DNA from 3 places in the Exiguobacterium sp. R-39 genome. Region 1 is predicted to be linked to each of the others. Evidence: riboswitches for the same ligand, from Rfam matches in the RefSeq annotation. Region 1 holds a riboswitch; each other region holds the start of a gene.

Region 1 (3,933 bases):
GTTATTTGTGCGGGACTCGATCAGGATTTTCGGGCCGAGCCATTCGGCAAGATGCCTGAATTACTGGCACGTGCGGAATTCGTGACGAAATTACAGGCGATTTGTCTGTCATGCGGAGATCCGGCGTCACGGACACAACGATTGATTGACGGGAAGCCGGCAAACTACAATGATCCAATCATTCTCGTCGGGGCGTCTGAATCCTATGAACCGCGTTGCCGTCATTGTCATCAAGTTCCGGGCAAACCGCAACCGTTACAGGAATGGAAAAAACAACAGCAAAATTGAGAATAGACGATTTGAAAAAGCGAACGATTCTTTGGCCTCACGGCCGGGAATCGTTCGCTTTTTTTTATCAACCGGTTCGTGTCAACCGGCTGAACTGTTCGATGAATTGTAAGGTCTCACGGACAATCGTCTTTTGATCATGGTCAAGCGTCGCGACATGGTACGAGTCGAGCAGACAATAACTGCGTTTATCTGTTGCCCCAATCGTCCGGTACAAATAATCGGAACAGGCCGGCGGGACGACGTGATCCTCAGCAGAATATAAAATAAGTGTCGGAATTTGAATCGTCGCTAAGTGTAGTCGCGTGTCATCAATGAGTCGTAACAGTTCTGAAGCACAAACTGCGGGGACAAGATCATAGATGATTTCAAAAGCGGTCTGCTTGATATCAGGGGTGCTTTCCGGCAGATAGACCGGACAATCGGTGAAGGATAAGGCTTCGTAAGCAGGGACGGACAAGGCGGCATTGATCGTGATGATTCCTGCAATCGGGAGACCTTCAGCGGCAAGTGACAGGGCAAGTGTCGCCCCCATCGATTGTCCGACGATGAAGATCGATTCGCACCGTCCGGCTAACTGTTCGAAGCCGTCACGCAAGCTCTGTTTCCAGTCATCTGCCGTCGTCGCTTCGAATTCCAGGACATCGGTCCCATGACCGTGCAGGCGAGGGGCATAGACGGAGAAACCTTGTTCTGCGAACTGTTCTCCTACAGCCCGAACGCTTTGCGGCGTTGCGTTAAAACCATGACAGAGCAAAATGCCGACGGATCCGCGTCCTAAGGAAAAGGCTTCGGCACCCGGTATAACAGGATAAACCATACTCATCATCTCGTCCTCCATTTCAAAAATAAAAACCCGTTTGGCTTTGGACGCAAACGAGTTTCTCGTGTGTATCATCCAAAGCAACCGCTTTGCTGGTCGGAGCACCTTGCATAACAGCAGGTTGCCGTGGAGTCCTAGAGCCAGGTCTCTCGTCCACTCTTGATATATCGTATAGGAATTGTCGGATTAATCATTGAGAAGATGATAGCATTGGCGGAAATGAATTGTCAAACTCTCTTGAACAGGCGTCAAAATTCAGACAACGATCCAGTTTGTCCCGGGACAACAATCGATATGGGTCATATGGTTTATTTTTGAAAATATGGTTGACCTTTAAAAGATCTTTCTGTAGTGTAAAAATTAGTTTTACGACATAAGTTCAACCGGCAACAACACACATACGAATTTCATACCGCAACACTTATCCAGAGAGGTGGAGGGACTGGCCCTACGAAACCTCGGCAACAGACTCATTATGAGCACTGTGCCAATTCCATCAGACAATTGTCTGAGAGATGAGTCGAGTGGATTCTGCCATTGTGCGGATCCAGGTCTCTTCTTGTTTCTTAAGAAGAGACCTTTTTTGTATTTTAAAGGGGGAACAAGTGGTGATTACATTCAAAAATGTAAAAAAAATCTATGAAACAAAGGAACAATCGATTGCTGCGCTGAACGGGGTCGATCTCGAAATCCGAAAGGGAGAAATCTTCGGTGTCATCGGTTTCAGTGGAGCCGGTAAAAGTTCCTTATTACGATGCGTCAACCTGCTTGAACGGCCGACATCGGGCAGTGTGACGGTCGATGGCCAAGATTTGACGACGCTCTCGGCGAAACAGTTACGGGAAGCCAAACAACACATCGGGATGATTTTTCAGCACTTCAATCTGCTGGATTCGAATACGGTTTTTGCGAACGTCGCAAAACCCCTTGTCTTAAAGGGCGTCAAAAAAGACGAGGTCCATCGGCGGGTCAATGAACTGCTGGATTTCGTCGACTTGGCGGATAAGGCCGATCATTACCCGGATCAGTTATCGGGCGGACAGAAACAACGGGTCGGGATTGCCCGGGCACTTGCCACCCAGCCGTCCGTCCTGTTGTGTGACGAAGCGACCTCGGCGCTTGATCCGCAGACGACACAACACATATTACGCCTGCTGAAACAAATCAATCAGGAATACGGCATCACGATCTTACTGATTACCCATGAGATGGGTGTCATCCGTGAGATTTGTGACCGGGTCGCCGTCATCGAAGCCGGCAAGCTGATTGAATCGGGTACCGTGTTCGACGTCTTCTCGAATCCGCAAACGGCGACGGCAAAAAACTTCGTCCGTTCCGTCATGCAGGATGAGATTCCGGCGTCGGTTCAAAAAGTCATCGATCAACGGGATACCGGGCACCATATCTACAAAATCAACTTCCTCGGGGCAGGGACCGGACAACCGCTTTTATCGCAAGTCGCGAAACGGTTTGATGTCGACCTCAACATCCTGCACGGCAGCATCACGGAACTGCAAAACATTCCGTTTGGCAGTCTGCTTGTTGAACTGATCGGTGATGCGGCGGAAATCAAACGGGTACTGCATTACATCGATCAATCGGATGTCGTCGTCGAGGAGGTGCTCGCAGATGCTGGTTAACTATACGGATATTTGGACCGCTTTTTTGCAAACGATGACGATGGTCGGACTGTCGTTACTCTTTTCGACATTGATTGGTTTACCGCTCGGCATCCTGCTTGTCGTGACACGAAAAGGAGCATTGCTCGAACAAATCCCCTTCTTCAATCTCTTAAGCAGTATCGTCAACATCTTCCGGTCCGTTCCGTTCATTATTTTGCTCGTCGCGATCATTCCGCTGACCCGCTTGATTGTCGGATCGTCGATCGGGACGCAGGCAGCGATTGTTCCGCTCGTCTTTTATGCGGCACCGTACATCGCCCGCCTGATTGAAAGTTCATTGCTCGAAGTCGACACCGGTGTCTTGGAGGCGGCAGAAGCGATGGGGGCGACACCGCTGCAGACGATTTTCCGTTTCCTCTTGCCGGAAGCCCTCAGCTCGCTTGTCCTGAACCTGACGATTGCGACAATCGGCTTGATCGGGGCATCGGCAATGGCCGGGGCAATCGGCGGCGGGGGACTGGGTGACTTGGCGATCACGTACGGCTACCAACGGTTTGATACGACCGTCATGATCATCACGGTCGGGATTCTCGTCATTTTGGTTCAAGGGTTACAGACAACAGGCAACCTGTTGGCACGAAAAATTCGGAGACACTAAAAAAACATAGAACAGATAAGGGAGAGATGGATGATGAAAAAAGGATTAGCGATTGGTGCAGCATTGACGACGGTATTGTTTGCGGGATGTGCCGCTTCCGGAGAAGAAGATCAAAAGACGGTGAAACTTGGCGTCAGCGGTTCCGACACCCAAGTTTGGGAATACGTCGCGAAAAAAGCGAAGAAAGAAGGCATCACGATTGAGCTCGTTAAGTTCTCCGACTATGTTCAACCGAATCTCGCACTTGCGGAAGGAGAGATTGATGCGAACTCCTTCCAGACCGTCTCTTACTTTAACGCCTTCAAAAAAGAACATAAGTTAAAACTGTCGCCGATTGCGACTACGGTCATCGCGCCGATGGGAATTTATTCGGATAAGATCAAGGACGTCAAAGACATTCCGGTCGGTGGAAAGATTGCCGTCCCGAATGAAGCGACGAACATGGGGCGGGCATTGCTCCTGTTGCAGGAAGCAGGCCTGATCAAGCTGCCGGACGACTTTGACGGCAACGGATCCGTCGATAAGATCGTCGAGAATCCGAA
Region 2 (3,933 bases), 370 kb from region 1:
GCCGGTGCAGCACTCGTAGCAGCACTTGATCTGGCACATCGTTTTCCCGGCAGTACCATCGTCACCGTCTTCGCCGACAGTGCCGAGCGGTATTTAAGCCAACAAATCTTTGAAAAGGTGGACGAGACACATGCGTAAAAAGACAGCATTGATTCATGGAGGAACAGGCGTCGATCGAGCAACAGGTGCCGTTACACCCCCGATTTATCAGACAAGCACATACAAACAGGAAAAAATCGGTCAACTAAAAGAAGGCTACGAGTATTCACGGACAGCCAACCCGACACGGACGAGCATCGAACGTCTGATTGCCGATCTTGAAGGCGGCGCACGTGGTTTTGCCTTTGGATCAGGAATGGCAGCGATTCATGCCGTATTCAATCTGCTTGAGTCAGGCGACCATATCGTCATGACAGATGACGTCTACGGTGGTACATTCCGTCTGATGCAACGTGTCTTACCGAAATTCAACATCCAAGTGACATTCGTCGATACGACGGATCTTGCCGCAACGGAAGCTGCGGTTCAAGACAACACGAAGATGCTGTACGTCGAAACACCAACGAACCCGTTGTTGAAAGTGACGGATATCGCAGCTGTTTCTGAGATCGCAAAACGCAACAACCTGAAACTTGTCGTCGACAACACGTTTGCGACACCATACCTGCAGCAACCACTCGCACTCGGTGCAGATATCGTTCTTCACAGCGCGACAAAATACATCGGCGGTCACTCGGACGTCGTCGCCGGACTTGTCGTCGTCAACAGCGACGAGCTCGGAGAAGATCTTCATTTCATCCAAAACTCGACCGGCGGTATTCTTGGACCGCAGGACAGCTTCCTGCTCGTCCGTGGTTTACGGACGCTTGGTATCCGGATGGATGCAATCGAAGAAACGTCACACGATCTCGTTCAGTTCTTACAGGAACAGGATGTCGTCTCATACATCTTTTATCCGGGACTGGCATCACATCCGGGTCACTCGACACAACAGAAACAGGCGACCGGTTTCGGCGGAATGATCAGTTTTGATGTCGGTTCAGCAGAAAATGCGGAGAAACTCGTCGAAGCGACACATTTCTTCACATTGGCTGAAAGTCTTGGAGCGGTCGAGAGTTTGATTTCCGTTCCGGCACGGATGACGCATGCGTCGATTCCAGCAGAGCGTCGCGCAGAACTCGGAATTACAGATGGTCTCGTTCGGATCTCGGTCGGTCTTGAAGACGCGGAAGACTTGAAAGAAGATTTGGCACGTGCTTTCAGTCTGCTTCAACCGGTTTCAGAAAAAACTGTTTGACAAGCAAAATAACCCCTGCTAATATTCAGATTATATTAAAAATAACTAAATACCGATAACTCTTATCGAGAGTGGTGGAGGGACTGGCCCGATGAAACCCGGCAACCGCGGAATTTATTCCGAAGTGGTGCTAATTCCAGCAGACGATTGTCTGCAAGATGAGAGCAAATGGTTTTGTGTACTGAAAAAGTGCGCGCGTTTGCTCTAAAACGTGCGCACTTTTTTTATGTTTAGGAGGGACCGTATTGATTCGCTTACAGGATGTAGGAAAGATTTATCGCTCGAAGCGCGGATCGGTTGAAGCCGTCGTCAATGTCGACTTGTCAATCGAGCGCGGTGAAATTTTTGGAATAATCGGTTATTCAGGGGCAGGGAAATCAACACTGATTCGTTTGCTGAACATGCTTGAAGCACCGACGAGCGGCTCGATTCAAATCGACGGTGTCGAAATGACGACGCTCAAACCGAAAGAATTACGCGGCGTCCGCAAAAACGTCTCAATGGTATTCCAGCACTTTAATCTGCTGTGGTCACGGACCGTCGAAGAAAACATTATGTTCCCGCTTGAACTCGGCGGTTATCCGAAAGCCCGTCGCAAAGAACGAGTTGCTGAACTGATTCAACTCGTCGGACTCGACGGACGCGAAGGTGCTTACCCGTCGCAACTGTCAGGTGGACAAAAACAACGGGTCGGGATTGCCCGGGCACTGGCATCCAACCCAGATGTCTTACTCTGTGACGAAGCGACCAGTGCGCTGGATCCGAAAACGACGGACTCGATCCTCGAGTTGCTTGTCGACATCAACAAAAAATTAAAACTGACAATCGTCTTGATTACACATGAGATGCACGTCATTCAGAAAATCTGTCACCGGGTTGCCGTCATGGAAGCCGGGAAAATCGTCGAACAGGGACCGGTCGCAGAAGTGTTCCGTCACCCGAAACAGGCGATGACAAAAGAGTTCGTCAAACAATTGACGTCACCATCTGAAAACGAATTGACGTTTGCGAAATTACGCGAACGCTACCCGACCGGAAAAATCGTCCAGCTGACGTTCGTCGGTTCGACGGCGGAAAGTCCGATCCTGGCCGAAGTCATGAAAGACTCGAACTTATTATTCAATATCATCGGCGGAAACGTCGGACAGACGCAGGACGGGGCACTCGGAACGCTGTTCATTCAGCTGCTCGGGTCGGAACAGGAAGCACAAGCGGTCATCGCCAAACTTCAAGCGAGTGACGTTGAAGTGGAGGTGGATCACCGATGAGTACATTTTTTACAGATGTGGATTGGGATATGGTTTGGGAAGCAACCCGCAGTACCGTCTATATGACGGCTGTTGCAGGACTCGCGACGTTCGTCCTCGGACTGGCGATCGGTCTGTTGTTATATGCGACGAACGAAGAATTGTTGTTTAAAAACCGGACACTCTATTCCGTACTCAGCTTTTTAGTCAATATATTCCGCTCTATCCCGTTTATCATTCTATTGATTCTGTTGATCCCGATCACGAAAATCATCGTCGGGTCATTCTTAGGACCAACGGCTGCATTACCTGCGTTAATTCTCGGTGCAGCACCGTTTTACGGCCGGATGGTCGAACTGGCACTTCGTGAAGTCGATAAGGGTGTCATCGAGGCAGCTGAATCGATGGGCGCAACGAAGTTCCAAATTATCTATAAAGTCCTGATTCCGGAAGCTTTGCCGGCAATCATCTCAGGAATCACCGTTACGCTTGTCGCACTCGTCGGTTACACGGCAATGGCCGGGTTAGCCGGTGGTGGTGGACTGGGAGACATGGCCTTCATCGAAGGATTCCAGCGTTCACAAAATAACATCACCGTCATCGCGACACTGTTGATTCTTGTCATCGTCTTCATCATTCAAATTATCGGTGACCTGCTTGTCAAAGCCATCGATAAACGGTAATACCTATCTTATTTAACCTTGGGAGGAATCATTCATGAAACTTTGGAAAAAATTCGTCGGCACAGCAGCCGTATCGGTCTTAGCAGTCAGTCTTGCAGCATGCGGAGAAGAATCTTCTTCAGGCGGCGGCGATTCAAAAACACTCGTCATCGGAGCGTCAAACGTTCCTCATGCTCAAATCTTGGAGCATGTTCAAAAAGAATATGAAGCAAAAGGCTATAAACTCGAAATCAAGAAGTTTCAGGATTATGTTCTTCCGAACAAAGCATTGGCTGAAAAAGAAATCGATGCGAACTATTTCCAACACGTGCCGTACCTTGAGCAACAGGAAAAAGAAAACAAAGACTATAAATTCGCGAGTGCCGGCGGCGTTCACGTTGAACCGCTCGGTGTCTATTCTAAAAAATACAAGTCTTTGGATAAACTGCCAAAAGGTGCAACGATCTTAACAAGCTCAAACGTTGCAGAACGCGGACGTGTCTTGACGTTCCTTCAAAACGAAGGGCTGATCAAGTTGAAAGACGGTAAAACAACGGATGCACAATTGAAAGATATCGTAGAAAATCCAAAGAAAATTAAGTTCAAAACGAACATTGAAGCGTCACTCTTACCGCAAGCCTACAAAAATAACGAAGGTGACGCGGTCCTCATCAATACGAACTACGCGATCGACAACGGTCTGAACCCGTTGAAAGATACGATTGCA
Region 3 (3,933 bases), 260 kb from region 1:
TGCCGCGATTAACGCTTCCAGACGAGGACGGTGGAAAGCTTCAAGTTGCGCATCGTCGACTCCGTAATGACCGATGTATTCGGATCCGTCCGAAAGATAGGCACCGTAAGGACCAATCGATCCCGCAATCAAAGCGTGATCCGCTGCCGGTCCGGTTTCCGCACGCGCCTGCTGTGCCAGATAGACCGTTTGTTTCATCAGTTCAATCGCTTCCTCTTCTTTAATCCCCCGGCTGCTGAAGCCGGCGACACTCGCTTGGTAGCTGGACGTGATGGCACAATCCGCCCCGATTTTAAAATAATCCGCATGGACGCGGTGAATCTGTTCCGGTTCTTCAAGCAGTACACGGGCCGACCAAAGCGGATCATCGAGATTTCTCCCATGGCGTTCAAGTTCCGTCGCCAGTGCTCCGTCCAATAAAATATAGGGTTTTTCTTTTAACAGTTGTTCAACTGGATTGTTGTTCTTTGACATCTTCCACACTCCGTTTCCATGATGTTTTTGTCAGATGATGAACGATGTAACAGACCGCGATAAACGGAACCCCGAAATAGAGGGCGACCCGTTGCGTCGGATCAAAGGCGATTCCGATCAATGAAGCCAAACACATTAAAAACGACAGAATCGGTACAAACGGATACCAGGGCGTCCGGTAAACCAAATCGTTTAGATCATGCCCCTCTTGCAGATAGCGCTTGCGGAACATGAACTGTGAGGCGCTGATACTCATCCAGACAACGACGACTGCCAGTCCCGAGATCGAGACAAGCGCAATGTAGACGGAACCCGGTGCATAGACGCTGGAGAACAGGGCAAGCAGACCACCGAGCATACTGAAGAGAACGGCACGTATCGGCACTCCGCTCGCATTTAATTTAGAAAAGTACGGCGTAATCATCCGTTGATCGGATAAAGACCAGAGCATCCGTGATGCGGCGTACAGACCCGAGTTCGCTGCTGACAAAATCGCGGTCAGGATGACGAAGTTCATGATGTCTGCTGCAAACGGAAGACCGATCCGTTCAAACACAGCAACGAATGGACTTTCAAGCACTCCTTTTGAATCATTTGGTAACAGAATCGCAAGAACAATGATCGTCCCGACAAAAAATAAGACGAGCCGGAAGACTGTTGTTCGAATGGCGAGAGGAACCGTCCGTTTCGGATCGACCGCCTCACCTGCTGCAATCCCGATTAACTCTGTTCCGGAATAGGCAAAGTTAACGGCAAGCATCGTCATCAAGATCGCGAACGCTCCGTTCGGAAACAGGCCCCCCTCCGTCAACGGAGCGAGAAGCGGTGCTTGTGAGCCGTCCGCAAGGGGCAAGAATCCGACGATTGCTGCTGTTCCTAAGACGATGAACACTAAAATCGTCAGCACCTTGACGGCAGAAAACCAAAATTCAACTTCCGCGAACAAGCGGACCGTCAAGACATTGATGCCTAAAATCATGACGACGAATAAAGCACTGAACAGCCAGACCGGAACATCCGGAAACCAGCGTTGCATCAATAAACCGGCTGCCGTAAATTCCGAACCGAGCGCGACCGTCCAAGTCAGCCAGTAAAGCCAGGCGACGGTATAGCCTGTTCCGGATCCAATATATTTCGTCGCGTAGCTGTGAAAGGCACCCGTCTCCGGCATATGTACCGCCAGCTCCCCTAGACAAAGCATTACCAGATAAACCGCCAGCGCTCCGACCAGGTAAGATAAAATCGTGCCGACCCGACCGGCCTGCTCGAGCGTATAGCCTGTACTTAAAAATAATCCGGTCCCGATGACACCTCCGAGTGACAACATGACGATATGCCGGGATTCCATTTTCCGCCGAAACGTTCCTTCTTTCATTGCTCCTCCACACTCCTCTTTTTCTCGTTAAACTAAAAAAAAACGCACCCACATGCATGGGTGCGTCGGTCGACAATCAAAGGAAGCTTATCGATCGGGTACAACACCCGCAGGAATTAGCACAGTATCTTTCGACCTGTTGCTGAGGCTTCAAAGGGCCAGTCCCTCCACCTCTCTGGATAAGAATGTAATTTTTCATAACAGTACCAACCCTGTTTTGAATTGTCAACACAATTCAGAATTTATCATGTAAAAAAAAACGCCTTACACCAAAACGGTATAAGACGTCTGTCGCTTATTTCTTCGCAAACAAATCAGCTGTCTTCAATGCCATGCGAACCGCTTTCCGGTTCAATGTGCCTTGTTGATGCTTCATTTCTTTTGTTTGACTGTTCAACTTGCCTTGAAGTGATTTGATTTTCTTATCTTTTTCAGCCATTTTCGCTTTATCGCGTTTTTGAGCTGCCACGATTTTTTGTTCTTCTGCTGGGAAGTATGATTCAAAACGTGAAACAGCTTCTTCGATACTGATTCCTGTGATCGGTTTAACGACCGGAAGCAACTCTGCTTTGGCCATTTCACGATCAAACGGAACGTTCTCCGGATAGTTCGTTTCTTTGTAGATGTGTTCTAGATCATTTGTATTCAGGAATTCCACGAAGTTATCAAAGTTACGTGCTTGAACACGTGTCGGACTTTGGAAGTCAGCCGACTCAATCACATCCGACAAGCGTGTGCTGTCTGTGATGTCATTTGCCCAAATGTGTGTCAATTGGTGATAATCCGTTAATTCGCGCATCCGTGCATCTTTCGGAATCAGAATACTTGGCGTTCCGGCAAGTGTTGCCGTGATGTTACCGTGAAGACGTGCTCCGAAGCTGAAGTCAGCTTCTTTCAAGAAGTCGATCCATGTCTGCGCGTTTAAGAAGAAGCGGACACGGTCGTTCATGTAAGTCGGATCCGACATCTTGACCGGATAGTTCGTGACGGATAAGTCAGCAATCGGATGTGTTCCTGTGTACGTCAAACGCAACTCTTTCATCCATTGCGGGATGAAGTAGTGGTTCGGGTACTCTTCCATTCCGCGTGTGATGAAGTTAAGGACGTTTTGCGGTGCAAGACGTGACGAGTTGACACCGATCATTGAATCTTTTGTGATATTCGTTTCACGAATTTTCAAATCACGACCAAACGCATACATCGATGGGCAACCGATGACTTTGTGATCGATTCCTTCGCGGAAACCAAGACGCGTCAAATATTTTGATGTGATTTCGCCGCGAAGTCCAAGCATGCTTGAGCGCTCAAGAACTGCGCTGACAAACGCTTTAACGTCTTCATCAAATGAGAAACCGTCGTTTAAATTCGCTTCAAACGGTGCGCGTAAACCGACACCGATGACGACGACCGGAATCTTTAGTTTTTTAATCAATTTTGTATATTTACGAAGTGTCGGGACGAATTCTTTACGGAATGCATCAGCGAGTGGAATGACATATAAATCGAAGTTCGCATTGATTTCATCTGCACGCTCTTCTTCATAGTAGTAGTAATCCGGTGTGATCGTCGTGCCCTCTGTCATCAAGGTGCGGAAAATACTGTATTGATAAATCAGGTTTCCGACGTTCCCTCCGATTGAGTTATGCTTCATCAAATATTCTGCGTCGAACTGTTCAAACGGTGTCATACCCGCACGGATAATAATACGTTTCATGTAAAATAATTCCCCTCTCACTTCTGTTTTCATTTAAAAAATATAAAATATATTTTGCTTTTTTAACCATCTTGTCTTTTCAAGGATAGTTGAATGCAATTCAGCAAGTCAACGAATAGCTGAAAATTACACATTATTGTGGATTATGAAAAATATAGGCTCAATACAACCTAACAAACATTCCCTATATAACAACTAGTTAAACATCTTTTCTCGACATACGATAAATTTCGAGATTTGCATAAATCGCCGGCAACATCACTTGCGTCGCTTCATCTTTCGAAAGAAGTGTGCCGAACAAATGAGCTGACTCGACTTCATTACCTTTCTCCATGTCACGTTGTAAGGACGACTTCATCGTTTCATCCAT

What was found. A riboswitch is a leader RNA that binds a small molecule or an ion and turns the genes downstream of it on or off. The one in region 1 is predicted to bind S-adenosylmethionine.
Region 2: linked by a shared signal. The riboswitch ahead of ACP26N_RS12540 (methionine ABC transporter ATP-binding protein) and the one ahead of ACP26N_RS14335 (methionine ABC transporter ATP-binding protein) in region 1 are both predicted to bind S-adenosylmethionine.
Region 3: linked by a shared signal. The riboswitch ahead of ACP26N_RS15760 (amino acid permease) and the one ahead of ACP26N_RS14335 (methionine ABC transporter ATP-binding protein) in region 1 are both predicted to bind S-adenosylmethionine.

The regions. Positions count from the first base shown of each region.
Region 1 is NZ_CP187965.1:2,758,398-2,762,330, reverse strand. Features, by position in the region: gene ACP26N_RS14345 (thymidine kinase) at 1-288, shown strand, start outside; gene ACP26N_RS14340 (alpha/beta hydrolase) at 356-1,114, opposite strand; SAM riboswitch class I at 1,177-1,280, opposite strand; SAM riboswitch class I at 1,530-1,633, shown strand; gene ACP26N_RS14335 (methionine ABC transporter ATP-binding protein) at 1,720-2,751, shown strand; gene ACP26N_RS14330 (methionine ABC transporter permease) at 2,741-3,391, shown strand; gene ACP26N_RS14325 (MetQ/NlpA family ABC transporter substrate-binding protein) at 3,425-3,933, shown strand, end outside.
Region 2 is NZ_CP187965.1:2,385,077-2,389,009, reverse strand. Features, by position in the region: gene ACP26N_RS12550 (PLP-dependent cysteine synthase family protein) at 1-138, shown strand, start outside; gene ACP26N_RS12545 (bifunctional cystathionine gamma-lyase/homocysteine desulfhydrase) at 131-1,297, shown strand; SAM riboswitch class I at 1,357-1,462, shown strand; gene ACP26N_RS12540 (methionine ABC transporter ATP-binding protein) at 1,543-2,565, shown strand; gene ACP26N_RS12535 (methionine ABC transporter permease) at 2,562-3,227, shown strand; gene ACP26N_RS12530 (MetQ/NlpA family ABC transporter substrate-binding protein) at 3,262-3,933, shown strand, end outside.
Region 3 is NZ_CP187965.1:3,020,774-3,024,706, forward strand. Features, by position in the region: gene mmuM (homocysteine S-methyltransferase) at 1-474, opposite strand, end outside; gene ACP26N_RS15760 (amino acid permease) at 449-1,849, opposite strand; SAM riboswitch class I at 1,934-2,035, opposite strand; gene ACP26N_RS15765 (polysaccharide pyruvyl transferase family protein) at 2,145-3,563, opposite strand; gene ACP26N_RS15770 (ketopantoate reductase family protein) at 3,763-3,933, opposite strand, start outside.